DNA from 3 places in the Bacillus cereus group sp. RP43 genome. Region 2 is predicted to be linked to each of the others. Evidence: a T-box and tRNA genes for the amino acid it is inferred to sense, from the RefSeq annotation. Region 2 holds a T-box; the other regions hold tRNA genes.

Region 1 (9,440 bases), 420 kb from region 2:
CAAATATAATTAGTAATGGTTTTTATTTATCTACCGTACTTCCTGTATTCTTTATAGGTGTTTTATTATTCATAGCTAGATACGTTCATGTTCCTAATAACCAAAAACATGAACAAGAAGCTTAAAAAGAGGAGACACTGTGTACCAATCTTTCAAAGATAATCCAATGAAATATATATTGAATTTATATGAAAAAATGAATACTTTTTTTGGTATACAAGGAAGTTATACTGCACAATTTCTCCTTTATGGAATGTTATTTCTTATCTTGGTTACTTTCTCCTTGTTTTACTAACAAAAAAGGATCTCACATAAACTTGAGATCCTTTTTAATTTATATTAATTTTTAATATGTAAAATAAGGTTTATCCACAAGCATATTTTTCATAAATAAAACTAAGATTATATTTTTTCTCTAAGCTCATTCTTTGTTCATCGTCGCACCAATAGAAAAGAATATCATGAATCGTTGCATAACGCTTATTTTTAAGAAATAGTTTAAAGAATGATGGTAAACAATCATGTAATTGTATAAATATATAATTGCGTAGTATTTCTTCTTTGTATTCAATTCCCTTACAAATATACAGTAATTCTTCACAATAATATGCATGCTGTGGAACTTGGATCATTTCGAAAAATGGTACATATGATAGTAACTTTCCAATAAAATGACCATACCGATCCATTACCCCTATCGTCATATGCTCCATCATTTCTTTCATCACATATAAATAATCATCTACATGAGTTGTCTTTAAAGGGTCTAATCGATCGGAAATTTGAGAAAGTACAGCTCTTTGACAAGCTAAAACTGCCTGACTAGGTCCATAATATGATAGGAAGTCTGTACACTTACGATACTTTCGTAATAAGTCATGTGTATATAAATCATACACAAAAGTATTACAATACATTGCTAGACTCATCATATCACTATTTAATTGCTCTTTTGACAGTAGCTTCGCTCGCTTACACATATAAAAGAATGTAAATTCCAATACTTCTTTATGAGATAATAGATGTTTACAATTTGTTATACATTTCTCATTAAATTTAACTCGATCCCAAATTTCTACATCCTCAGCTGTTAATTCACCAATACGATATTTAATAATTAAATAGTTTAAAGCAACTGCTTTCGTCAACAGATCCCATGTTTCATACTCCAATGAAGTTTGGACAAATTCATCTAGTCCTTGGGCTATCATAAAAGCATTTGCCTCTTCATACCAACCAATCTCTTGACATAAACGAAGAATACGTACTAGAGTTGGAATTTCATCTTTATGAAACTGCGGTAAATTCTTTACTTTATTCATGCCATATACGATAAATGCCGCTAAATTCTCTTCTTTATAAAATTCTTTTTCTTTCCATACTAATATAGTTCGCTCTTTCCCTTCACCTTTTGGATGACAAGGTACAAGCAAAGAAAATAACTCAGCGAAATTATTTGGTTCTATATATGTATCTGTAACCAAATTCCAATTTGGATCGCCCTGTACAGCCCTCATATAATTCCCCTTCCCTTTTTATCTATGTAGGAAATAATAATTCATTAATTCATTATTACATCATTAATGATAAATATTGTTATATTCAAAATCTATCATAATACTTATATCTCTCAGTATATCATTTTTTCTCTTATTAAAAATTAGGAATGACAAATTTTAAAAAACTGTCAAAAATATTGACTCTATACTTATTATATAATGTCTCAGATACATCACGCTAATATATTAGTTTAATCCATATATACTAGAATAATGTATCTGATCTTTATACATAATTTATTCCGTATGCTCCGAGATTTCACTTAAAGCAAACCCTGCTTGATCATCTGCTGATTTTCTTATAGCTAAATCACCTAGTGCTAGCATCCCAACAAGTTGACCGCTCTCAACTACCGGTAATCGTCTAATTTGATATTGTGCCATTAACTCTGTAGCTTTTTCAATAGAATCATCTGGAGAAACTGAAACAATGTTTGTTGTCATTACATTTGTAATTTGATTAGATCCAGGATGTTTTTCAGCAATCCCACGAACAACTAAGTCTCGATCAGTAACAAGCCCAACAACTTGTTTATTTTCAATAACAGGAATCAATCCAACCGATTCTTCCTTCATTTTTACAGCCGCCTCATATACATTATCTAACGGTGTACAATGTACGATATGAGTACTCATAAGTTCTCTAACTTGTGTCATTTTTCATCTCCTCCTTTTAATACATACCATAGCTTTTCCTAAATCCCTTTATTTATTTCAGGAAAATAAGGTGATAAAAAGAGGCTTATACATAATAAAAAAGAGTCAGCAATATGCTGACTCTTTTTTTTATGACCCGTACGGGATTCGAACCCGTGTTACCGCCGTGAAAGGGCGGTGTCTTAACCACTTGACCAACGGGCCATGGCTCCGCAGGTAGGACTCGAACCTACGACCGATCGGTTAACAGCCGATAGCTCTACCACTGAGCTACTGCGGAATATATGGTGGGCCTAAATGGACTCGAACCATCGACCTCACGCTTATCAGGCGTGCGCTCTAACCAGCTGAGCTATAGGCCCATATACTTTACAGGGGCAGTAGGAATCGAACCCACACTGGAGGTTTTGGAGACCTCAGTTCTACCTTTAAACTATGCCCCTAAATGATGCCGGCTAGAGGACTTGAACCCCCAACCTACTGATTACAAGTCAGTTGCTCTACCAATTGAGCTAAGCCGGCATAAAAAAATGGTGGCTCGGGACGGAATCGAACCGCCGACACGAGGATTTTCAGTCCTCTGCTCTACCGACTGAGCTACCGAGCCAACATAAAATGGCGGTCCCGACCGGGGTCGAACCGGCGATCTCCTGCGTGACAGGCAGGCATGTTAACCACTACACCACGGGACCATTGGTTGCGGGGACAGGATTTGAACCTGCGACCTTCGGGTTATGAGCCCGACGAGCTACCGTACTGCTCCACCCCGCGACGATATTATGTTTTAAAAATAAATGGAGGAGGTAGAGGGATTCGAACCCCCGCGCGACTCTCGCCGCCTGTCGGTTTTCAAGACCGATCCCTTCAGCCGAACTTGGGTATACCTCCATGAAGGAAAAATTAATATCTTATTCATTTTTATATGTAACTAAGCCACTTTTTAAAAAAATGGAGGAGGTAGAGGGATTCGAACCCCCGCGCGACTCTCGCCGCCTGTCGGTTTTCAAGACCGATCCCTTCAGCCGAACTTGGGTATACCTCCGACATATAAAAAATAAAGTGGAGCCTAGCGGGATCGAACCGCTGACCTCCTGCGTGCAAGGCAGGCGCTCTCCCAGCTGAGCTAAGGCCCCATGTTTTTGGGAAAATCGGGAAGACAGGATTTGAACCTGCGACCCCCTGGTCCCAAACCAGGTGCTCTACCAAGCTGAGCCACTTCCCGTTAATAAAAGCGCGCCCGAGAGGAGTCGAACCCCTAACCTCTTGATCCGTAGTCAAACGCTCTATCCAATTGAGCTACGGGCGCATATGGTGCCGAGGGCGGGGGTCGAACCCGCACGGTGGTCACCCACCGCAGGATTTTAAGTCCTGTGCGTCTGCCTGTTCCGCCACCCCGGCATGTCATATTGAAAATTGGAGCGGAAGACGGGATTCGAACCCGCGACCCCAACCTTGGCAAGGTTGTATTCTACCACTGAACTACTTCCGCAAAACATGTATGAGTTATTTTATTAAAAGTGCGGGTGAAGGGAGTCGAACCCCCACGCCAAAGGCGCTAGATCCTAAGTCTAGTGCGTCTGCCAATTCCGCCACACCCGCATATTTTGTTAAAATGGTGAGCCATGAAGGATTCGAACCTTCGACCCTCTGATTAAAAGTCAGATGCTCTACCAACTGAGCTAATGGCTCTTAATGGCTGGGCTAGCTGGATTCGAACCAGCGCATGACGGAGTCAAAGTCCGTTGCCTTACCGCTTGGCTATAGCCCAATAATTAAGAAATGGTGGAGGGGGGCAGATTCGAACTGCCGAACCCGAAGGAGCGGATTTACAGTCCGCCGCGTTTAGCCACTTCGCTACCCCTCCGACATAAATGGTGGAGGATGACGGGATCGAACCGCCGACCCCCTGCTTGTAAGGCAGGTGCTCTCCCAGCTGAGCTAATCCTCCATTTTGCCTGGCAACGTCCTACTCTCACAGGGACAAGGTCCCAACTACCATCGGCGCTAGAGAGCTTAACTTCCGTGTTCGGTATGGGAACGGGTGTGACCTCTCTGCCATCATTACCAGACTATATTCATTTAAGACAAGAATCATTATAACTTATTAACTTTTAAAGGTCAACAAGTTTTTTATATTCTTTCAAAACTAGATAACATTGCTTCATATTATATGGTTAAGTCCTCGATCTATTAGTATTCGTCAGCTCCACATGTCACCATGCTTCCACCTCGAACCTATCAACCTGATCATCTTTCAGGGATCTTACTAGCTTACGCTATGGGAAATCTCATCTTGAGGGGGGCTTCATGCTTAGATGCTTTCAGCACTTATCCCTTCCGCACATAGCTACCCAGCTATGCCCTTGGCAGAACAACTGGTACACCAGCGGTGCGTCCATCCCGGTCCTCTCGTACTAAGGACAGCTCCTCTCAAATTTCCTACGCCCACGACGGATAGGGACCGAACTGTCTCACGACGTTCTGAACCCAGCTCGCGTACCGCTTTAATGGGCGAACAGCCCAACCCTTGGGACCGACTACAGCCCCAGGATGCGATGAGCCGACATCGAGGTGCCAAACCTCCCCGTCGATGTGGACTCTTGGGGGAGATAAGCCTGTTATCCCCGGGGTAGCTTTTATCCGTTGAGCGATGGCCCTTCCATGCGGAACCACCGGATCACTAAGCCCGACTTTCGTCCCTGCTCGACTTGTAGGTCTCGCAGTCAAGCTCCCTTATGCCTTTGCACTCTACGAATGATTTCCAACCATTCTGAGGGAACCTTTGGGCGCCTCCGTTACACTTTAGGAGGCGACCGCCCCAGTCAAACTGCCCACCTGACACTGTCTCCCGGGTCGATAAGACCCGTAGGTTAGAATTTCAATACAGTCAGGGCGGTATCCCACCAGCGCCTCCACCGAAGCTAGCGCTCCGGTTTCAATGGCTCCCGCCTATCCTGTACAAACTGTACCAAAATTCAATATCAGGCTACAGTAAAGCTCCACGGGGTCTTTCCGTCCTGTCGCGGGTAACCTGCATCTTCACAGGTACTATAATTTCACCGAGTCTCTGGTTGAGACAGTGCCCAAATCGTTACACCTTTCGTGCGGGTCGGAACTTACCCGACAAGGAATTTCGCTACCTTAGGACCGTTATAGTTACGGCCGCCGTTTACTGGGGCTTCAGTTCAGAGCTTCGCTTACGCTAACCCCTCTCCTTAACCTTCCAGCACCGGGCAGGTGTCAGCCCCTATACTTCGCCTTACGGCTTCGCAGAGACCTGTGTTTTTGCTAAACAGTCGCTTGGGCCTATTCACTGCGGCTTTCCGTTAAGAAAGCACCCCTTCTCCCGAAGTTACGGGGTCATTTTGCCGAGTTCCTTAACCAGAGTTCTCTCGCACACCTTAGGATTCTCTCCTCGCCTACCTGTGTCGGTTTGCGGTACAGGCACCTTTTATCTCGCTAGAAGCTTTTCTTGGCAGCGGGGAATCAAAGACTTCGCTCCATAAGGAGCTTCCCCATCACAGCTCAGCCTTCACGATAAGCGGATTTGCCTACTTATCAGCCTAACTGCTTGGACGTGCACAACCAATCGCACGCTTCTTCTATCCTTCTGCGTCCCTCCATTGCTCAAACGATAAAGAGGTGGTACAGGAATATCAACCTGTTGTCCATCGCCTACGCCTGTCGGCCTCGGCTTAGGTCCTGACTAACCCTGAGCGGACGAGCCTTCCTCAGGAAACCTTAGGCATTCGGTGGACGGGATTCTCACCCGTCTTTCGCTACTCATACCGGCATTCTCACTTCTAAGCGCTCCACCAGTCCTTCCGGTCTGACTTCACTGCACTTAGAACGCTCCCCTACCACTGATACCATTGGTATCAATTCGCAGCTTCGGTGGTGTATTTAGCCCCGGTACATTTTCGGCGCAGAGTCACTCGACTAGTGAGCTATTACGCACTCTTTAAATGGTGGCTGCTTCTGAGCCAACATCCTAGTTGTCTAAGCAACTCCACATCCTTTTCCACTTAATACACACTTTGGGACCTTAGCTGGCGATCTGGGCTGTTTCCCTCTTGACTACGGATCTTATCACTCGCAGTCTGACTCCTAAGGATAAGTCATTGGCATTCGGAGTTTGACTGAATTCGGTAATCCGATGAGGACCCCTAGTTCAATCAGTGCTCTACCTCCAAGACTCTTACACTTAAGGCTAGCCCTAAAGCTATTTCGGGGAGAACCAGCTATCTCCAGGTTCGATTGGAATTTCTCCGCTACCCACACCTCATCCCCGCACTTTTCAACGTGCGTGGGTTCGGGCCTCCATTCAGTGTTACCTGAACTTCACCCTGGACATGGGTAGATCACCTGGTTTCGGGTCTACGACCACGTACTAAACGCCCTATTCAGACTCGCTTTCGCTGCGGCTCCGCCTCTTCAGCTTAACCTTGCACGGGATCGTAACTCGCCGGTTCATTCTACAAAAGGCACGCCATCACCCATTAACGGGCTCTGACTATTTGTAGGCACACGGTTTCAGGATCTCTTTCACTCCCCTTCCGGGGTGCTTTTCACCTTTCCCTCACGGTACTGGTTCACTATCGATCACTAGGGAGTATTTAGCCTTGGGAGATGGTCCTCCCAGATTCCGACGGAATTTCACGTGTTCCGCCGTACTCAGGATACATTCAAGAGAGAACGAAGTTTCGACTACGGGGTTGTTACCCTCTGTGACGGACCTTTCCAGGTCGCTTCGTCTACCTCGTTCCTTTGTAACTCCGTATAGAATGTCCTACAACCCCAAGAGGCAAGCCTCTTGGTTTGGGCTAGATTCCGTTTCGCTCGCCGCTACTCAGGAAATCGCATTTGCTTTCTCTTCCTCCAGGTACTTAGATGTTTCAGTTCCCTGGGTCTGTCTTCCATACCCTATGTATTCAGGTAAGGATACCATACCATTACGTATAGTGGGTTTCCCCATTCGGAAATCTTCGGATCAAAGCTTACTTACAGCTCCCCGAAGCATATCGGCGTTAGTCCCGTCCTTCATCGACTCCTAGTGTCAAGGCATCCACCGTGCGCCCTTTCTAACTTAACCAAACTAAAATTAAAAAAATATGAGCTACACTGTTATCTAGTTTTCAAAGAACATACATTTAAACTTGAGAGATAGTTCTCTCAAAACTGAACGAAACGAAACAAGTCAACGTTTATTGATGAACTGCGTTCATCAATTCTCCATAGAAAGGAGGTGATCCAGCCGCACCTTCCGATACGGCTACCTTGTTACGACTTCACCCCAATCATCTGTCCCACCTTAGGCGGCTGGCTCCATAAAGGTTACCCCACCGACTTCGGGTGTTACAAACTCTCGTGGTGTGACGGGCGGTGTGTACAAGGCCCGGGAACGTATTCACCGCGGCATGCTGATCCGCGATTACTAGCGATTCCAGCTTCATGTAGGCGAGTTGCAGCCTACAATCCGAACTGAGAACGGTTTTATGAGATTAGCTCCACCTCGCGGTCTTGCAGCTCTTTGTACCGTCCATTGTAGCACGTGTGTAGCCCAGGTCATAAGGGGCATGATGATTTGACGTCATCCCCACCTTCCTCCGGTTTGTCACCGGCAGTCACCTTAGAGTGCCCAACTTAATGATGGCAACTAAGATCAAGGGTTGCGCTCGTTGCGGGACTTAACCCAACATCTCACGACACGAGCTGACGACAACCATGCACCACCTGTCACTCTGCTCCCGAAGGAGAAGTCCTATCTCTAGGATTTTCAGAGGATGTCAAGACCTGGTAAGGTTCTTCGCGTTGCTTCGAATTAAACCACATGCTCCACCGCTTGTGCGGGCCCCCGTCAATTCCTTTGAGTTTCAGCCTTGCGGCCGTACTCCCCAGGCGGAGTGCTTAATGCGTTAACTTCAGCACTAAAGGGCGGAAACCCTCTAACACTTAGCACTCATCGTTTACGGCGTGGACTACCAGGGTATCTAATCCTGTTTGCTCCCCACGCTTTCGCGCCTCAGTGTCAGTTACAGACCAGAAAGTCGCCTTCGCCACTGGTGTTCCTCCATATCTCTACGCATTTCACCGCTACACATGGAATTCCACTTTCCTCTTCTGCACTCAAGTCTCCCAGTTTCCAATGACCCTCCACGGTTGAGCCGTGGGCTTTCACATCAGACTTAAGAAACCACCTGCGCGCGCTTTACGCCCAATAATTCCGGATAACGCTTGCCACCTACGTATTACCGCGGCTGCTGGCACGTAGTTAGCCGTGGCTTTCTGGTTAGGTACCGTCAAGGTGCCAGCTTATTCAACTAGCACTTGTTCTTCCCTAACAACAGAGTTTTACGACCCGAAAGCCTTCATCACTCACGCGGCGTTGCTCCGTCAGACTTTCGTCCATTGCGGAAGATTCCCTACTGCTGCCTCCCGTAGGAGTCTGGGCCGTGTCTCAGTCCCAGTGTGGCCGATCACCCTCTCAGGTCGGCTACGCATCGTTGCCTTGGTGAGCCGTTACCTCACCAACTAGCTAATGCGACGCGGGTCCATCCATAAGTGACAGCCGAAGCCGCCTTTCAATTTCGAACCATGCAGTTCAAAATATTATCCGGTATTAGCCCCGGTTTCCCGGAGTTATCCCAGTCTTATGGGCAGGTTACCCACGTGTTACTCACCCGTCCGCCGCTAACTTCATAAGAGCAAGCTCTTAATCCATTCGCTCGACTTGCATGTATTAGGCACGCCGCCAGCGTTCATCCTGAGCCAGGATCAAACTCTCCAATAAAGTTAGTTTGTCTAGCATCTAAAAATAAAAATTGACGTTCACGTTGTTTGTTTCGTTCAGTTTTCAAAGAACTTGTTCGCCGCTCTGAAAGCGACTTCATCATATTAACATCTTCATTTTCCGATGTCAACTATGTTTTTTAATTTCTTTTTTGTCATTTTCTGCGTTTCCGCATCAGCGACGTTTATTAATATACCATCATGGTTTTTAAATAACAAGTGTTTTTTATAAAAAAATACAAAAAGTTATCCACCCTACTTTCTTCTATAGAAAGAACCATTATCCTTTCTACTGAAAACATTCATTTTGATTGTATACAATTTACTACATACTATCATCAACCAGGCGGTATTTCACAATAAGTTCCTTTCCTTTTTAAATTTTACAATTACCACAGTTCTACTTAAGAAGGACAAATAACCATTTAAATGTAG
Region 2 (9,440 bases):
TCTTGCCAAAACGTTAAGCTTGGACGGGCAATGACTTCATTATCAACATTACTTTGATTGGCTGGTTGAAATAAATCTGGAGATAATTTTTGTACATCTTTCATCATTTTTTCCCTCCCGCTAAACGAATACGAGGATCAATAATTCCGTATAAAATATCGACAATGAAAATAACTAAGATGAAGATCGCACTATAGAAAATTGTAGTTCCCATAATAACTGTATAGTCATTCACTGTAATCGATTTAACGAATTGTTCCCCAAGTCCAGGTACAGCGTAAATTTGCTCAATAACTAGTGTCCCTGTAATTAATCCTGCAACCATTGGTCCTAAAATTGTTACAACTGGAATTAATGCGTTACGCAGTGCGTGCTTGATAATGATAACGCCTTGGCTAATTCCTTTCGCTTTCGCTGTTAAAATGTAGTCAGCTTGCATAACCTCAATTAACTCTGCACGAGCGAAACGTGCGATTGTTGCGATAACTGCCATCGATAAGGCAATTGTAGGCATTACTGTAAACTCCGGTCCTTTCCAGAATGCTACTGGGAACCAACCAAGTTTTACCCCTACGAAATATTGTAGTAATGCGGCGAATACGAATGATGGTACCGACATCCCGAGTACGGAAATAATTGTCGCCCCATAATCGACCCACGTATTGTTACGAAGTGCCGCAACGATTCCTAAAATTAAACCGATAAATGTTCCTAATATAATTGCTTGCAAACCAAGTTGTGCTGATGGTCCAATACGATCCACAATCATATCTGTTACTGGGCGGTTATCATATTGGAATGATACCCCTAAATCACCTTTTGCTAAGTTACCTAAGTAACGTGCATATTGAACTGGTACTGGATCATTTAATCCATATTTTTCAAGAATGATTTCTTTTTGTGCCGGTGATAGCTTCTCCTGGTTTTTAAGCGGAGAACCCGGAAGTAATTTCATCAAAAAGAAAGTCAGTGTAGTAATTAAAAATAATGTCAAAGCCATGTACACGAAACGTTTTAATACATAACGTCCCATAGTCAAGCACCTCCCCGTTTTTCTCAAAAGCAATAAGATAGTTTGAAATATTCTTACTTTTATTTTTTTAAAATAAGAGCACATGCCCATCATAGGCATATACCCTTATTCATGATGGAAACCATTTTTAGTTTTTGAGTTCAACCCACTTATAGCTAAATTCTCCGCCGTATTTATGTTCTAATAGGCCTGTAATTGAACTACGTTGTAAATATGCCTTTCCAGGTTGATATACTGGAGCAATCGCTGCATCTTCAAGCAGTTGTTGTTCTGCTTTTAATAGAGCATCCCAACGAGCTTGTACATCTACTTCTGTTTTGGCTTTCTTAATTAGTGCATCATAAGCTGGATTTGCGTAATTCACTTTATTTTGTGAATTGCCTGTTGTATACATTTCAAGGAATGACATTGGATCCATATAATCTGGACTCCATCCCGCATATGACATCGCATAATCTCCACTTGCTTCAAGTTTTAATTTTTGTGCAAATGGCTGCATTTTTGTTGAAACTGTTAAACCTGGTAAGTTCTTTTCGAATTGTCCCTTTAAATACTCTCCGATTTTTTTGGCATCATCAGTATCAAAGTTTAATAACTCTAACTCTACTTTGTCTACACCAAGTTCTTTTTTACCAGCTTCCCAATATTTTTGAGCTTCTTTAACATCCTCTTTTATAAGCTTTCCGTTCTCTTCACGGAAGTCTTTTCCGTTAGGTCCTTTTGCCAAACCCTTCGGAACAAAACCATACATTCCTTCTGAACCATCGTTTAAGATAACTTTCCCGATATTTTCACGTTCAAAGGACATCGCAATTGCTTTTCGGATATTTTTATTTGCTAAAAATTTATTTTTTTCATTTAAACGAATGAATTGTGTAGATGGTCTCTTAATTGTTTTAAAATCAGCATCTGATTTGTATTTATCTACAAACTCTGATGTTAATACTACACGATCAATCGCTTTTGTTTCATATAAATTTATAGCCGTTGAACGATCCTTAACAATATTGAAGTTTATTTCCTCAAGTTTTACTTCTTTATTTTCCCAATACGTCGGGTTCTTCGTCAATTTGAAACTTTGTTCATGCTTCCATTCATTTAATACGAATGGTCCATTGTAAAGTGTCGTATTGGATTCTAATCCGAATTTATCTCCTTGTTCTTTTACAAACTTCTCATTCAAAGGATAAAATGTTGGATAGACTGTTAAACTTACAAAATAAGGAACAGGGTTGTCTAATTCCACTTCAAATGTGTGATCATCAATGGCCTTTACACCAAGTTCTTCAACTGGTAACTCTTTTTTGTTAATTTTCTCCGCATTTTTAACATCAAATAGTATGTAAGCAAACTTGGCACCCGTATTTGAATCTATAGCTCTTCTCCAAGAATAAACGAAGTCTTTAGCTGTTACAGGTTCACCATTCGACCATTTCGCATCTTCACGTAATTTAAATACATACTTTTTACCATCTTCTGATTTCTCATAAGATTTAGCGACTCCCGGAACAAGTTTATCGTCTTTCCCCAGACGATACAATCCTTCCATTGTGTTATTCATAATGTTAGAAGATGCTGCATCCGTTGATAACGTCGTATCCATTGTTGGTATCTCAGCAGTTTCTGTTAGATTCAATACTTGCTTATTGGAAGTACTGGATCCTTTCGCGCTTGCCTTATTATCATCTTTTTGATAACTACAGGCTCCTAGCACACTTACTGTCAACGTCGATGCAAGCAATAGCGGTATCTTTTTCTTCATGTTGTATTGCCTCCCCTAATTGCACTTCCTGTACCCTCACTTGTAAAAAAGTAGAATTGAAAGAATAATCTCCAAGTTTCTACAATTTTCATTATACATATAATTTGACGATTGTGAATATAGTTTTTTGTTTTTTTGTTAAAATTTTTAATGAATTGTTTATATTTTTATTTTTTTGTAAAGGGATACGTTAACATTGCTACCATCATCTTGAAATTAGAACCATAATTGCGTATAATTTTCAAAAAATTATTTATATTACTTATTATAACTTTTATAGTATAATAATTCTAGTAATATTTTGACGGAGGGGAATATTTTGAATAAAGTTTTTTTTCATACTTGTATACTATTTTTTGTAGCGATAATCGCTTCTAGTGTTGGCGCATTCCTCGTTTCATCTCAGTTTTTGTTGAATTTTGTCAACATCTCATTCTATATTGCATTGGTTTTTATTCTTATAGGTGGTTTTTTATTCATATTTCAAAACGGATTTTTTAACGTAACAATTTACGCATTCCAAAGAGTATTTGGTACGAATAAAAAAATTGACTCTTTAATTGAAGAAGCAGAGGAACCTATCGATAAGAAAGAACGTATTTATAAAACATATTCATTCAAATGGACGTATCCGATTTGTATTACCGGTATCGTACTTGGGTTGTTCTCGATCCTCATTAGCTTTACTATTTTGATGTAGTTTGCAAACACTATTCCATATGATATAATAATCAGCAAAACATTTTGTTATAAAACTTTAGTTCTTTCATATTAAAAGGACTCAGTTAACAATAAATAAATTTATATGTATGCGATGATAAAGAAGAGTACATATTGGGGCAATTTCAGAGAGCTTGTGGCTGGTGTGAACAAGTAATTGTACAATATGGAATGGGCTTTTGAGCACCAAACCGAACCGAAAGTAGTAGGCTTTGGCGTTATATCCAGACGTTATTATGGATCTTGAGAGATTTCACAGCTGTGAAATAATTAGGGTGGTACCGCGGTCCATTCGTCCCTATGTAATTTGGGATGAATGGGCTTTTTTGTATGCCTTCTCTTCCCCATCGCACATTCAATTTTAGGAGGAATTACTTATGTCAGTTATCTTTTCTGGTATTCAGCCAAGTGGAACAATTACACTTGGAAACTATTTGGGAGCTATGAAGCAATTTACAGAGCTTCAAAACGAACACGACTGTTATTTCTGTATTGTAAACCAACATGCGATTACAGTACCTCAAGACCCTGTAGGGCTTCGCAAAAACATCCGCAGCCTTGCTGCGCTATACGTTGCATGCGGCATCGATCCTGAAAAAGCTACTTTATTTGTACAATCAGAAGTACCAGCACACGCTCAATTAGGATGGATTATGCAATCTGTTGCATACGTTGGAGAATTAGAACGTATGACACAATATAAAGACAAATCATCTGGTAGAGATTCAGTTCCAGCTGGATTGCTTACATACCCACCATTAATGGCTGCTGATATTTTACTTTACAACACTGAAATCGTACCAGTTGGTGACGACCAAAAACAACATATCGAATTAACACGCGACCTAGCAGAGCGTTTCAACAAGCGTTACCGCGAAATCTTCACAATGCCTGAAATTCGTATTCCAAAAGTAGGAGCTCGCGTTATGTCATTAACAGAACCTACGAAAAAAATGAGTAAATCTGATCCGAATCCAAAATCAATGATCAGTATGCTTGATGAACCAAAAACAATTGAAAAGAAAATTAAAAGTGCTGTAACTGATTCAGAGGGTATCGTGAAATTTGATAAAGAAAACAAACCTGGAATCTCTAACCTATTAACAATCTACTCTTCATTCTCTGGAAAAACAGTTGAAGAACTAGAAGCAATGTACGAAGGAAAAGGATACGGCGACTTCAAAGGCGACCTAGCACAAGTAGTCGTAGAAGCAATTCGCCCAATCCAAGACAAATATAACGAACTAATCAGCTCGCCAGAACTAGACGAAATTCTAGACAAAGGTGCCGAAAAAGCAAACCGCGTCGCATTCAAACAACTACGCAAAGTAGAAAACGCAATGGGATTAAGTAGAAAACGTAGGTAACTTAAAAAGCGGAGGCGACTGCTTAGCCCTGACGGATAAGGTTCTTCCCCACAGAAGGTGCTTTTTACCTTCTCGTGTGGAAGGTTCTTAGACGCGAAGGGCTAGGAGCCGGAGCTGGATTACTACAAAAAGCGGAGGCAGCTCGTTCAGCTCTGACTGGCTAAGGTTCTTTCGCATAAAAGGCGCTTTTTGCCTTCTTATGCGGAAGGTTCTTAGACACGAAGAGCTTGCTGTCGGAGCTGGATTTCTATATAAAAAGCGGAGGCGGCTCGTTCAGAATGTGAGGGGGATGGAGCTCCTGACGCAGAGGCGTTTTTTGCCTCACAGGAAGGCGCGAAGCCACCGAACATTCTTGCCGCCTCCATAAAAAAAACCGCCAATCGGCGGTTTTTTTAATTTACCTTCTGCTCATTTTCCATTTCCCATAACTTTTCAAAAAACGGCTGTCCTTTTACAAGGCGCTCACATAATTGCTCGTGCTTCTCAGACCATCCAGTTTTCGCTTCATCATAAAGTTTAGCCCAAACATCTTCAAACTCCATATGTTGGACCATTCCATACGCTGATGGATCCCACTCTGTAAACCAATAGCGAATTTCAGCTGGATTTTTCGTTGTATGTAATTGATCTAACGCCATAAATAATAATTGTTTTAGCTGTCTTTCTTTACGAGTTAGGCCATTCATAATGAAAGGCGATGGTGATAAAATATGATGTTCTTTTTCAATCTCTTCCACTTGGAACTCATACTTTTCTGCTTGCACATTTTCTACCATCTCATATACCATCTGTTCTTGACGAGGTATAAGCCTACTTTTTCTAATTGGCACATTATAGCCAATTGAATCAATCGCAATAATTCCTTTTCCATCTGTAACTACAAAACAATATTCTTGTTGCAAACGTTCGTGATTTTTACGAATATAAGCCTTATGATGTACGTCTTCCAATAATTTTTGCGGAAGCTCTAATAATTCGTTCTCGATGTAATGATATAATGTGGAATCTACTTTTAATAATGGCACTTGATCTAATAGCTCAATCGTATCATCTTTCCGCCACTCGTAAAAATGACAAACGTTATACCCATTCTCTTCACCTTCAAACCAATTTACCCATACATCATGTAGATATAACATTCACTACCCCTCACTTCACTACTGTTTGTACCAATCATTATGTTCATTTTCGCTTAACTTTATTCCACTTTAGGAAATATATTCTAATTATTATTTTTTCTTCTATAATATAAAAAAAACAAGAGATAGCTCTCCTGTTTTTTTATGAAATATGAAATGTATTTGCTTTATTCAATATTTCTTTCGCCTCTATAGATAATAAAGAAAGTGTATCTTCTCCTTCAAATGCTACACAGTCTTTCACAATATGGAACCCAAGTGCATAGCCAAGCATTTTCGGATACGAGTGTAGACCATTTAATAAAACATCATGCTCCCTCGTACCTCTCTTTACATCTATTCGTTCTTGTATTGAATTTCTCCAATAATAAACAGCATCTTCTTTTGAAATGTAAGTAGTCCACGGTGCACATCTTTTTTCTGTATACCTTTCATACACGGCTTGCTCAGCTAACCCTTCCATAATCATCGTATCAAGTAATGTATACTCTGTTTCTTTCGTCTCAATTTGATGTAATCTACATATATGGTGGTATTCATGCGTTAATAAAGCTTTTAGTTCCTCTACTGAATTACGTCCACATACGAATAAGAAAATAACGTGACGCATAGATAAACCAGCCTTCCCGTTATATTCCTCTTGTACAGTTCGATTATATGAATCTGATAATAAAATAAAGATAGGGACATCTGGACCTTTTAGCCAAACTTTCAATTTTTCATACTCCATACTAAGTTCTTTCCAAATTTCTTTCTTCTCTAACTCTTTAATTTCCTGCTCCCCCCGCATTACTGGGCGATACATACCTTTAGAGATTAAAAAACGATATAGCCTCTCTTTTGGCAATGGAATATACTTTGTAAATTTCTCACAAAGCTTTTCAGGGCGTCCATAATACAGATGTAACCATTCTGCCGTTTCAACAACCCCCACCTTCATCCCTCCTTTTCTTATGTATATGCAAAAAAAGAAAGGAACGTAAAGGTGATAAAAAATAAATAAGGTGTTTTTTCGTAGTACTTTACGAAAAGACACCTTATTGTACATATTACTTATATGCTTTAAATACTAATACTGCGTTATGACCACCGAATCCTAATGAATTACTTAATACAGCTCGCACTTCTTGATGTCTCGCTGTATTTGGTACGTAATCTAAATCACATTCTGGATCTGGTGTTTCATAGTTAATTGTTGGAGGAATTACTCCGTCCGTAATTGATTTAATAGAGAAGATCGCTTCTACAGCACCAGCTGCGCCTAATAAGTGACCTGTCATAGATTTCGTTGAGCTAATGGCTACTTTATATGCATGCTCACCGAAAGTTTCTTTAATTGCCATCGTTTCGTATTTTTCATTTGCATCTGTACTTGTACCATGTGCATTAATGTAATCAATATCTTCTGGCTCTAGACCTGCATCAGCTAAAGCTTGACGCATCGCACGAACTCCGCCTTCACCGCCAGGAGCAGGCATTGTAATATGGAACGCATCACCAGTTGCACCATAACCAGCAATTTCCGCATAAATGTGAGCACCACGTGCTAATGCATGCTCTAATTCTTCAAGAATAATAATTCCTGATCCTTCACCCATTACGAAACCACTACGGTTTTTATCAAATGGGCGGCAAGCCGTTGCTGGATCTTCATTGAATGTTAATGCTTTCGCTGAACTAAACCCAGCGAATGCCATGCTTGTTAACGGCGCTTCTGCTCCGCCTGTTATCATCGCATCAGCATCACCGCGCTGGATTACTTTAAATGCATCACCAATTGAGTTTGCTCCAGATGCACAAGCTGTTACAGAGCAAGTATTAATCCCTTTCGCTCCTGTAGCGATTGACACTTGACCTGCTGCCATATCTGGAATCATCATTGGTACGAAGAATGGGCTCACGCGGCGCGGACCTTTTTCAGTAAAAATCTTAAATTGTTCTTCGTATGTTTCCATACCACCAATACCAGAACCAACCCATACACCAATGCGTGGTGCATTTTCTTCTGTAATTTCAAGCTTCGCATCTGCAACTGCCATTTTCGCTGCTGCTACTGCATATTGCGTAAAGCGGTCCATACGGCGCGCTTCTTTTTTATCTATATATTTTTCGACTTCAAAGTCGTTAATTTCTGCTGCTACTTTTGCAGGAATTTGTTCTGAATCTATTCTTGTAAGTCGTCCGATTCCGGATACACCGTTTTTAATGTTTTCCCAAGCTGTTTCAACATCTGTTCCGATCGGTGTAACAGCTCCTAGCCCTGTAATTACGACCCTCTTTTTTTCCATACAAAATACACTCCTTTTTTTCTCTCAGTCCTTATTTACCCCAACGAAGAGCTACTGCTCCCCATGTTAACCCGCCGCCAAAACCGACTAGTATAATTAAATCACCATCTTGAATACGTCCATTTTGCAATTCCTCTACCATTGCAATTGGAATTGAAGAAGCCGATGTATTACCGAACTTTTCAATTGTCATACTCATTTTTTCTTTCGGTAAATTTAATCTTTCTCTTGCAGATTCCATAATACGAATATTCGCTTGATGTGGTACTAAGAAGTCCACATCCTCTTTCGTAAGTCCCGCTTTTTCTAACACGCGAAGACAGGAATCACCAAGTTGGCGAACAGCAAATTTAAAGACTTCTCTGCCGTTCATCATAACATACTCGTCTTGATAAAGATGCTTACCGCCACTTCCGTCCGCTCCTAATTCAAAGGAAAGTACACCTTTTCCTTCCGTAACAGCTCCCATTACGATAGCACCTGCTCCGTCCCCAAATAGTACTGCTGTATTTCGATCGTTCCAGTCTACAATTTTAGATAGTTTGTCACTACCAACTACTAATACATTTTTATAAGTTCCCGTTTGAATAAATTGCTGCGCTGTAATCATTCCGTACATAAAGCCAGCACACGCTGCACTTAAATCCATTGCGGCTGCGTGTTTTGCGCCAATTGCTTCTTGGATTACACAAGCTACTGCTGGGAATGCGCGATCTGGCGTTACCGTTGCCACTAAAATAAGATCGATATCCTCTCCGCTAATCCCTGCATCTTCAAGTGCTTTTTTAGAAGCCTCTACCGCCATATATGAAGTATCTATTGTATCATCGGCAATGCGTCTTTCTGCAATTCCCGTTCTCGTACGAATCCATTCATCAGATGTATCTACGATTTTCTCTAAATCGTGATTTGTGACTACTTTTTCTGGCACATATCTTCCGATCCCTAAAATGCCCACGTTCACATCGCAGCCCTCCGTTTTATATCAATTATTATGACTTGGTACTAATTTTAAAACATAAATGTATTTTTGTCTAGAATATATTTCAGCTAAAGAATAAAGACAGCGTATTACTAACTTTATTTTTCATTAAAAGAAACAGAAAAATTCCCGCCTCCCAAAATACAAAT
Region 3 (9,440 bases), 620 kb from region 2:
TAGCCTTAAGTGTAAGAGTCTTGGAGGTAGAGCACTGATTGAACTAGGGGTCCTCATCGGATTACCGAATTCAGTCAAACTCCGAATGCCAATGACTTATCCTTAGGAGTCAGACTGCGAGTGATAAGATCCGTAGTCAAGAGGGAAACAGCCCAGATCGCCAGCTAAGGTCCCAAAGTGTGTATTAAGTGGAAAAGGATGTGGAGTTGCTTAGACAACTAGGATGTTGGCTCAGAAGCAGCCACCATTTAAAGAGTGCGTAATAGCTCACTAGTCGAGTGACTCTGCGCCGAAAATGTACCGGGGCTAAATACACCACCGAAGCTGCGAATTGATACCAATGGTATCAGTGGTAGGGGAGCGTTCTAAGTGCAGTGAAGTCAGACCGGAAGGACTGGTGGAGCGCTTAGAAGTGAGAATGCCGGTATGAGTAGCGAAAGACGGGTGAGAATCCCGTCCACCGAATGCCTAAGGTTTCCTGAGGAAGGCTCGTCCGCTCAGGGTTAGTCAGGACCTAAGCCGAGGCCGACAGGCGTAGGCGATGGACAACAGGTTGATATTCCTGTACCACCTCTTTATCGTTTGAGCAATGGAGGGACGCAGAAGGATAGAAGAAGCGTGCGATTGGTTGTGCACGTCCAAGCAGTTAGGCTGATAAGTAGGCAAATCCGCTTATCGTGAAGGCTGAGCTGTGATGGGGAAGCTCCTTATGGAGCGAAGTCTTTGATTCCCCGCTGCCAAGAAAAGCTTCTAGCGAGATAAAAGGTGCCTGTACCGCAAACCGACACAGGTAGGCGAGGAGAGAATCCTAAGGTGTGCGAGAGAACTCTGGTTAAGGAACTCGGCAAAATGACCCCGTAACTTCGGGAGAAGGGGTGCTTTCTTAACGGAAAGCCGCAGTGAATAGGCCCAAGCGACTGTTTAGCAAAAACACAGGTCTCTGCGAAGCCGTAAGGCGAAGTATAGGGGCTGACACCTGCCCGGTGCTGGAAGGTTAAGGAGAGGGGTTAGCGTAAGCGAAGCTCTGAACTGAAGCCCCAGTAAACGGCGGCCGTAACTATAACGGTCCTAAGGTAGCGAAATTCCTTGTCGGGTAAGTTCCGACCCGCACGAAAGGTGTAACGATTTGGGCACTGTCTCAACCAGAGACTCGGTGAAATTATAGTACCTGTGAAGATGCAGGTTACCCGCGACAGGACGGAAAGACCCCGTGGAGCTTTACTGTAGCCTGATATTGAATTTTGGTACAGTTTGTACAGGATAGGCGGGAGCCATTGAAACCGGAGCGCTAGCTTCGGTGGAGGCGCTGGTGGGATACCGCCCTGACTGTATTGAAATTCTAACCTACGGGTCTTATCGACCCGGGAGACAGTGTCAGGTGGGCAGTTTGACTGGGGCGGTCGCCTCCTAAAGTGTAACGGAGGCGCCCAAAGGTTCCCTCAGAATGGTTGGAAATCATTCGTAGAGTGCAAAGGCATAAGGGAGCTTGACTGCGAGACCTACAAGTCGAGCAGGGACGAAAGTCGGGCTTAGTGATCCGGTGGTTCCGCATGGAAGGGCCATCGCTCAACGGATAAAAGCTACCCCGGGGATAACAGGCTTATCTCCCCCAAGAGTCCACATCGACGGGGAGGTTTGGCACCTCGATGTCGGCTCATCGCATCCTGGGGCTGTAGTCGGTCCCAAGGGTTGGGCTGTTCGCCCATTAAAGCGGTACGCGAGCTGGGTTCAGAACGTCGTGAGACAGTTCGGTCCCTATCCGTCGTGGGCGTAGGAAATTTGAGAGGAGCTGTCCTTAGTACGAGAGGACCGGGATGGACGCACCGCTGGTGTACCAGTTGTTCTGCCAAGGGCATAGCTGGGTAGCTATGTGCGGAAGGGATAAGTGCTGAAAGCATCTAAGCATGAAGCCCCCCTCAAGATGAGATTTCCCATAGCGTAAGCTAGTAAGATCCCTGAAAGATGATCAGGTTGATAGGTTCGAGGTGGAAGCGTGGCGACATGTGGAGCTGACGAATACTAATAGATCGAGGACTTAACCATATAATATGAAGCAACGTTATCTAGTTTTGAGAGAATATAAAAAACTTATTGACTTTCAGTTTGAATAAGTTATAATAATTATTGTCTCAAAAGAATAATGTCTGGTAATGATGGCAGAGAGGTCACACCCGTTCCCATACCGAACACGGAAGTTAAGCTCTCTAGCGCCGATGGTAGTTGGGACCTTGTCCCTGTGAGAGTAGGACGTTGCCAGGCAATATTATTCCGCAGTAGCTCAGCGGTAGAGCTATCGGCTGTTAACCGATCGGTCGTAGGTTCGATTCCTACCTGCGGAGCCATTGGAGAGCTGTCCGAGTTGGCCGAAGGAGCACGATTGGAAATCGTGTATACGTCACAAGCGTATCAAGGGTTCGAATCCCTTGCTCTCCGCCATAAGGAATTTATAATATTTGGCCCGTTGGTCAAGTGGTTAAGACACCGCCCTTTCACGGCGGTAACACGGGTTCGAATCCCGTACGGGTCACCACTTTTGGAGGATTAGCTCAGCTGGGAGAGCACCTGCCTTACAAGCAGGGGGTCGGCGGTTCGATCCCGTCATCCTCCACCATATAAATTATATGAATAATATTGTCGCGGGGTGGAGCAGTACGGTAGCTCGTCGGGCTCATAACCCGAAGGTCGCAGGTTCAAATCCTGTCCCCGCAACCAAATGGTCCCGTGGTGTAGTGGTTAACATGCCTGCCTGTCACGCAGGAGATCGCCGGTTCGACCCCGGTCGGGACCGCCATTTTAATAAGGCTCGGTAGCTCAGTCGGTAGAGCAGAGGACTGAAAATCCTCGTGTCGGCGGTTCGATTCCGTCCCGAGCCACCATTTTAATAAAATATGCCGGCTTAGCTCAATTGGTAGAGCAACTGACTTGTAATCAGTAGGTTGGGGGTTCAAGTCCTCTAGCCGGCACCATGTAAGTTTCGGAGGGGTAGCGAAGTGGCTAAACGCGGCGGACTGTAAATCCGCTCCTTCGGGTTCGGCAGTTCGAATCTGCCCCCCTCCACCATTTTACATAGGGGCATAGTTTAAAGGTAGAACTGAGGTCTCCAAAACCTCCAGTGTGGGTTCAATTCCTACTGCCCCTGCCAAATATATAAACACAACATGGCGGTTGTGGCGAAGTGGTTAACGCACCGGATTGTGGCTCCGGCATTCGTGGGTTCGATTCCCATCAGTCGCCCCATTTTATTTTTTAAAATTATAAATAAATTAATGGATACTTACATATAATTAAGTAAAACTTCGGTGGGCTATAGCCAAGCGGTAAGGCAACGGACTTTGACTCCGTCATGCGCTGGTTCGAATCCAGCTAGCCCAGCCATTTTTGCGGAAGTAGTTCAGTGGTAGAATACAACCTTGCCAAGGTTGGGGTCGCGGGTTCGAATCCCGTCTTCCGCTCCATTTTAACTTCATATGGCGGCATAGCCAAGTGGTAAGGCAGAGGTCTGCAAAACCTTTACCACCGGTTCAAATCCGGTTGCCGCCTTTATTTTATGCCGATGTGGCGGAATTGGCAGACGCGCACGACTCAAAATCGTGTTCCTTCGGGAGTGTCGGTTCGACCCCGACCATCGGTATCGGTGACTTAAAAAAGACTCTAACAGAAATGTTAGAGTCTTTTTTGTTAAATTATTCTATATGATTCTAAAATTCGTAATAAACTTAGGAATTCATGTATAATATAACTTGTCGAAAGAACAAAATGATAGTGATTTATATTATGTCTGTAATATGAATCAAAAATGAACTTTTTATATTTCTTTTAAAAATGTGTTGAATACACATTATATTTCATATTAATATTTTTATGTAGATTTAAAATGGGAAAGAGAGTGGAAAGTATGGGCCGTAAATGGAATAATATTAAAGACAAAAAAGCATCAAAAGATGCAAATACAAGCCGTATATACGCGAAATTTGGACGTGAAATTTATGTGGCAGCAAAACAAGGCGAGCCAGATCCAGAATCAAACCAAACACTAAGAGTCGTATTAGAGCGTGCGAAAACATACAACGTACCAAGAACAATTATTGACCGTGCAATTGAAAAGGCAAAAGGCGGTTCAGAAGAAAATTATGACGAGCTTCGTTATGAAGGTTTTGGACCAAATGGATCTATGGTAATTGTAGATACACTGACAAATAACGTAAACCGTACTGCAGCAGATGTACGAGCTGCATTTAGCAAAAACAGTGGTAACATGGGTGTAAATGGTTCTGTGGCTTACATGTTTGATGCGACAGCTGTTATCGGTCTTGAAGGTAAAACGTCAGATGAGGTTCTTGAAATCTTAATGGAAGCAGATGTAGATGCACGTGACATTCTAGAAGAAGAAGATTCTGTTATCGTTTATGCTGAACCTGATCAGTTCCATTCAGTACAATCTGCACTTAAAGATGCTGGTGTTGAAGAATTTACAGTTGCAGAATTAACAATGCTTGCACAAAGTGATGTAGAACTTCCTGAAGATGCTCAAGAACAATTTGAAAAAATGGTTGATGCATTAGAAGATTTAGAAGATGTACAACAGGTTTACCACAACGTAGACCTAGGAGAATAATAAAAGACAGGAGACCCTTTCGTTTAACGGATAGGGTCTTTTTTTATGGAGTTAATTAAGGTGGTAAAGTATTAAAGGTATTTTGTAGCTGTTAGGGAAGATGGTTATAGGTTTGCATTTTAAATAATCGTATTTCTAGGAGGTATTTCTGTGGAGCATAAAACACCAAAGCATATTGTTGCCGTAGCAGGTTATTTAACAAATGAAAAGAATGAGGTGCTTTTAACGAAAGTGCACTGGCGAGCTGATACGTGGGAAATGCCAGGAGGACAGAGAAGAAGGAGAAGCACTCGATCAAGCTGTTTGTAGAGAAATAATGGAGGAAACAGGATTAACGGTGAAACCAATCGGAGTCACAGGGATTTATTATAACGCTTCTATGCATATTGTAGCTGTTGTTTTTAAAGTAGCATATGTTAGTGGTGAAATAAAAATTCAACCTGAAGAAATAAAAGAAGCCAAATTTGTTGCTTTAAACGAAGAGAACATCGATGAGTATATAACGCGTCCACATATGAAATCCAGGACACTTGATGCGATGAAAGCAACGCATTTCATTCCATACGAAACATGGGAAGTTCAGCCATATAACCTTATAGGAAGGTTGTAAAGTTTAGGTTAGTAATTTGAGGACAGCTCAAATTACTAACCTTTTCTTTATGTATACTGTTTCAAAAAAAGGTCACAATAATAAAGTGTAGGCTAATAATTAGTGGTAGTCTTGCTGCCCGCAAATAGTGAGATAATGCGAAAGCTAGTCTTGATTTCAAGAACGTTTGTTCTGTATAATAGTGATATATCATATATAATTAGATTGCTAGATGTTTAAAAGTATAAATATATAAGCTGATATAATAAAAGAATAAAGTGAAATTAAGGAGAGTCCTACTTCCTATAAATAGTGTGATAAATAAATGTATATTCAATATTTCATATGAATAGTAGATAAAAAAGGACTGTGATACAATACATTTTTACACCTTACAATGTTGTAAGGTAGGTGTAAGAGAAATCGATGGGATATTCTTTTACAACAAGGTATTCTTAAATTAAGAGTTATATGCTGTGTAGAAAAGAGGTGTTCGAGATGAAAGAACGAGTATTATCTAGAGTGAATTATCATCAAAAAGTTGCATTAAATCCATTAACTAAATTTCTTTATAAAGCCATTATATTATTATTATTGTTAAGTTTTGCATTATTATTCGTTGGAAATGTAATGATTGAGCGGAGTGATATTAGTAAATTACATGTACCCGCTAAGTTAGAGGTGCCAGAATCATTAACACACGCATTTATTGCGACGGAAGATAAAAGGTTTTATCATCATAACGGTTTAGACTATATAGCAATTATCAGGGCTTCTATTGAAAATATAAAAGCTGGTGGTGTTGTGCAAGGAGGAAGCACGATTACACAGCAGCTATCTAAAAATGCTTTTTTATCTAATGAACGTACATTTTCTCGTAAGTGGAAAGAAATTTTTTATACGAAAAAGATTGAACGTACATTCACAAAGGATGAGATTTTAAAATTATATGTGAGTAATATTTACTACGGAGAAGGAGCATGGGGAATTGAAAAAGCAGCAAACCTTTACTTCGGTAAAAAGGTGGATCAATTAACACTGGCAGAGAGTGCAATGATGGCTGCTGTAGTAAAAGCACCGGCTTATTACTCACCCGCACAAAATTATGATAAAGCAGTTGAGAGACGGAATGTAGTTTTAAGGCTAATGGAGAAAGAAGGCTATATAAATCATGATGAATATGTGCAAGCAGTTAGTGAGAAATTAGTAATTCGTCATGATATAAAAACAGAGCAATCCATGTTAAAAAATGCCCGTGAAAAAGCAGTAAGTTAAAAGAAGTTCCTACATAGGGGCTTCTTTTTTTTGAATAATTTGTGACAAAAGACGACACAATATTGTCACAAATGTTGTATTTTTGTAATTTATGTGAGCGTGTTCATTGCGTGACCTATGTAAGTATTGATATTATGTGTATTGTGTACAATGATGTATACAGAATATGAAATTAAAGAGGAATGTATATGAAATCATCAAACAAACTCATGGCTCTTGGTATAGTTTTTTCTATTGCAGTATTGATTGTAATCGGGACGATTGTGTATAGCATCATAAATGACAAGAAAGATAAAGGGAATGAGATGTTTGCTTATTCTACGCAACAATCTTTAGGTAAAGATGATGCTCCAGTTAAGGTAGTTGAATTTGGAGACTTTAAATGTCCAGCTTGTCGTACTTGGGATGTAACAGTATTGCCACGATTAAAAGAAGAGTATATTGATAAAGGTAAAGTGCAGTTATATTTTATTAACTTCCCGTTTATCGGAAAAGACTCTGATTTAGGTGCAGCTGCTGGTGAAGCAATTTATAAACAAGATCAAGATTCATTCTGGATTTTCTATGATGAGATTTATCAAAATCAAAAGAAAGATACGGAAGAATGGATTACAGAAGAATTACTTCTTAATATTGTGAAAGAAAAACTTCCAAAAATTAATGTAGAACAATTTAAAAAAGATTTACACAGTAAAGAAATGAAAGATAAAGTACGTAAAGATTCAGATCGTGCTCAAAAATTAAAAGTTCAAGGTGCTCCTTCAGTATATATAAATGGGAATCTTGCAAACCCTGATTTCGATAGTATGAAGAAGGCGATTGATAAAGAATTGAAAAAGTGATGAGTTATCTCATCACTTTTTCGACTTTTTTCGATAAAATTCTTGCTTCGATTTTTTTTACATGCTATACTACTTTACATAAGTTATTTTAATATCTTATATTTATTTCATATTTGCGGGTGTAGTTTAGTGGTAAAACAAGAGCCTTCCAAGCTCTGGTCGAGAGTTCGATTCTCTTCACCCGCTCCAAATTTTATTTAATGTTTTTCTAATAAATTGTGATCAACGCAGTGTTTCGTTTCTAAGATAAACGAGGCATTGCGTTTTTTAATGTTTGAAAATCATAATTGTATGCGAAAATAGAAGTATAAAATATTATTCCAAAAGTGAATTACTAACCAATATAGTCGTTACATAAGGGATGGATTCATCGGAGGAGGCGATTAAGAATGGATTTTGAACAATTAAAGCAAGATGTAATTGCGTATAGTAAAACAATTGGTATAGATAAAATAGGGTTTGCTAGTGCGTCACCATTTGAGGAATTAAAGCAGCGTCTAATTCAGCAACAACAATTAAATTATCAGTCGGGATTCGAAGAGCCTGATATAGAGAAGCGAACGAATCCACAGCTATTGTTACCTGGTGCGAAATCGATTATTGCGATTGCTTTAGCATACCCTTCAAAATTAAAAAATGCACCATTAAGTAAACGAGGAGAGCGCCGCGGGATTTTTTGCCGTGCTTCTTGGGGCCAAGATTATCATCTTGTTTTACGAGATCGTTTGCAAAAGTTAGAGGCGTATTTAATTGAAAAGCTTCCGGATATAGAAGTGAAATCAATGGTTGATACAGGTGAACTAAGTGATCGAGCTGTTTCAGAACGTGCCGGTATTGGATGGAGTGGTAAGAACTGCGCTATTATTACGCCGGAATTTGGTTCGTATGTATACTTAGGGGAAATGATTACGAATGTTCCATTCCCTCCTGATCGGCCAATAGAAGATCAATGTGGAAGTTGTACGAAATGTATTGATATTTGTCCTACAGGTGCTTTAGTACAGGGCGGACAGTTAGACTCGAAGAAATGTATCGCATTTTTAACACAGACGAAAGGGTTTCTGCCTGAAGAATATCGCGATAAAATAGGAAACCGTATATATGGATGTGATACATGCCAGACTGTTTGTCCGAAAAATAAAGGAATGGATTTCCACAACCATCCTGAGATGGAGCCTGATCCTGAGTTAGTTAAACCATTATTAACGCCACTTTTAACGATTAGTAATCGTGATTTTAAAGAGAAGTATGGAATTATGTCTGGTTCATGGAGAGGTAAAAAGCCATTGCAACGAAATGCTATTTTAGCACTTGCACATTTTAAAGAAGCAGCAGCAATTCCTGATTTAATTGGTGTTATGAAAGATGACCCAAGGCCAGTACTTCGCGGAACAGCAGCATGGGCACTTGGGAAAATTGGTGGAGATGGAGTAGGCGAAGCAATTGAAAAAGCGATGGAACGTGAGAAAGATGAAGAGGTTCTTCATGAAATGAATCGTGGACTTGAATTGTTAGCGCAGAAAAAAGAGTAGATAATATTTCCCTTTTTCATATTGTAATATGGGGGGGAGACGAAATGGTTGTAAAAGCGAATATTGAAAAGCAAGTGCAACAGTTTTTAGTATATATCACAGAGAAACGAACTGATGTGGATGGTATTGCTGAAGATTTATTACAAATAGCGCAGAGAAAGAAACAATTGTTTCAAAAACGTAGTGCAGATATAGTGAAAGCAACTGCAGATATTTTTTTTATTAGACAATTAAATAGTAGTGAGCATCAAGAAATTGATTATCAAGTACACTTGAAATATTTAATTAAGCATAAAGAATTATTTTATATCGAAGAGGAACAATTAAAACGACGAGTTTGTTTAAAAAATAGTCGTATAATAGATGATTATGCTCTTGAGGTGTCAGAAGAAATAGGAATAGGTGAATCGTTAGAACGAGAAGTAACGAAAGAAAAATACGGTTCATATCAATATAATCGTTTAGAGGCAGTGAAATATGCAGAGCGTTGGTGGGATGATCGAAATCCTGCATATCGTAATTTTCCTGATAATTGTACAAATTTCATTTCACAATGTCTGCATACTGGAGAAGTGCCAATGAACGGA

What was found. The T-box of region 2 lies ahead of trpS (tryptophan--tRNA ligase). A T-box ahead of a tRNA ligase gene usually reads a tRNA of that ligase, here a tRNA-Trp.
Positions count from the first base shown of each region.
Region 1: it encodes a tRNA-Trp, which carries the amino acid that the T-box ahead of trpS (tryptophan--tRNA ligase) is inferred to sense. The anticodon was not compared.
Region 3: it encodes a tRNA-Trp, which carries the amino acid that the T-box ahead of trpS (tryptophan--tRNA ligase) is inferred to sense. The anticodon was not compared.

Region 1 covers NZ_JARVHQ010000001.1:4,433,528-4,442,967, forward strand. The annotation lists gene QCI75_RS23090 (hypothetical protein) at 1-125, shown strand, start outside; gene QCI75_RS23095 (DUF3965 domain-containing protein) at 366-1,517, opposite strand; gene QCI75_RS23100 (CBS domain-containing protein) at 1,797-2,216, opposite strand; tRNA gene QCI75_RS23105 (tRNA-Glu) at 2,349-2,420, opposite strand; tRNA gene QCI75_RS23110 (tRNA-Asn) at 2,422-2,496, opposite strand; tRNA gene QCI75_RS23115 (tRNA-Ile) at 2,502-2,578, opposite strand; tRNA gene QCI75_RS23120 (tRNA-Trp) at 2,589-2,659, opposite strand; tRNA gene QCI75_RS23125 (tRNA-Thr) at 2,666-2,738, opposite strand; tRNA gene QCI75_RS23130 (tRNA-Phe) at 2,748-2,823, opposite strand; tRNA gene QCI75_RS23135 (tRNA-Asp) at 2,833-2,908, opposite strand; tRNA gene QCI75_RS23140 (tRNA-Met) at 2,911-2,987, opposite strand; tRNA gene QCI75_RS23145 (tRNA-Ser) at 3,012-3,104, opposite strand; tRNA gene QCI75_RS23150 (tRNA-Ser) at 3,166-3,258, opposite strand; tRNA gene QCI75_RS23155 (tRNA-Ala) at 3,277-3,349, opposite strand; tRNA gene QCI75_RS23160 (tRNA-Pro) at 3,365-3,438, opposite strand; tRNA gene QCI75_RS23165 (tRNA-Arg) at 3,449-3,522, opposite strand; tRNA gene QCI75_RS23170 (tRNA-Leu) at 3,526-3,614, opposite strand; tRNA gene QCI75_RS23175 (tRNA-Gly) at 3,631-3,705, opposite strand; tRNA gene QCI75_RS23180 (tRNA-Leu) at 3,735-3,815, opposite strand; tRNA gene QCI75_RS23185 (tRNA-Lys) at 3,830-3,905, opposite strand; tRNA gene QCI75_RS23190 (tRNA-Gln) at 3,910-3,984, opposite strand; tRNA gene QCI75_RS23195 (tRNA-Tyr) at 3,997-4,080, opposite strand; tRNA gene QCI75_RS23200 (tRNA-Val) at 4,089-4,164, opposite strand; rRNA gene rrf (5S ribosomal RNA) at 4,170-4,285, opposite strand; rRNA gene QCI75_RS23210 (23S ribosomal RNA) at 4,387-7,308, opposite strand; rRNA gene QCI75_RS23215 (16S ribosomal RNA) at 7,455-9,006, opposite strand.
Region 2 covers NZ_JARVHQ010000001.1:4,013,436-4,022,875, forward strand. The annotation lists gene opp3C (oligopeptide ABC transporter permease) at 1-107, opposite strand, end outside; gene opp3b (oligopeptide ABC transporter permease) at 104-1,033, opposite strand; gene QCI75_RS20960 (peptide ABC transporter substrate-binding protein) at 1,161-2,795, opposite strand; gene QCI75_RS20965 (DUF3899 domain-containing protein) at 3,115-3,495, shown strand; T-box leader at 3,601-3,818, shown strand; gene trpS (tryptophan--tRNA ligase) at 3,893-4,882, shown strand; gene QCI75_RS20975 (YjbA family protein) at 5,275-6,021, opposite strand; gene QCI75_RS20980 (DUF2268 domain-containing putative Zn-dependent protease) at 6,164-6,955, opposite strand; gene fabF (beta-ketoacyl-ACP synthase II) at 7,071-8,309, opposite strand; gene fabH (beta-ketoacyl-ACP synthase III) at 8,341-9,273, opposite strand.
Region 3 covers NZ_JARVHQ010000001.1:4,629,744-4,639,183, reverse strand. The annotation lists rRNA gene QCI75_RS24150 (23S ribosomal RNA) at 1-2,043, shown strand, start outside; rRNA gene rrf (5S ribosomal RNA) at 2,144-2,259, shown strand; tRNA gene QCI75_RS24140 (tRNA-Asn) at 2,268-2,342, shown strand; tRNA gene QCI75_RS24135 (tRNA-Ser) at 2,345-2,436, shown strand; tRNA gene QCI75_RS24130 (tRNA-Glu) at 2,456-2,530, shown strand; tRNA gene QCI75_RS24125 (tRNA-Val) at 2,536-2,611, shown strand; tRNA gene QCI75_RS24120 (tRNA-Met) at 2,636-2,712, shown strand; tRNA gene QCI75_RS24115 (tRNA-Asp) at 2,716-2,791, shown strand; tRNA gene QCI75_RS24110 (tRNA-Phe) at 2,801-2,876, shown strand; tRNA gene QCI75_RS24105 (tRNA-Thr) at 2,891-2,966, shown strand; tRNA gene QCI75_RS24100 (tRNA-Tyr) at 2,977-3,060, shown strand; tRNA gene QCI75_RS24095 (tRNA-Trp) at 3,069-3,142, shown strand; tRNA gene QCI75_RS24090 (tRNA-His) at 3,162-3,237, shown strand; tRNA gene QCI75_RS24085 (tRNA-Gln) at 3,301-3,375, shown strand; tRNA gene QCI75_RS24080 (tRNA-Gly) at 3,381-3,455, shown strand; tRNA gene QCI75_RS24075 (tRNA-Cys) at 3,470-3,540, shown strand; tRNA gene QCI75_RS24070 (tRNA-Leu) at 3,550-3,631, shown strand; gene QCI75_RS24065 (YebC/PmpR family DNA-binding transcriptional regulator) at 3,896-4,615, shown strand; partial or broken gene QCI75_RS24060 (NUDIX hydrolase) at 4,766-5,225, shown strand; gene QCI75_RS24055 (transglycosylase domain-containing protein) at 5,703-6,479, shown strand; gene QCI75_RS24050 (DsbA family protein) at 6,668-7,321, shown strand; tRNA gene QCI75_RS24045 (tRNA-Gly) at 7,437-7,510, shown strand; gene queG (tRNA epoxyqueuosine(34) reductase QueG) at 7,711-8,853, shown strand; gene QCI75_RS24035 (amidase domain-containing protein) at 8,898-9,440, shown strand, end outside.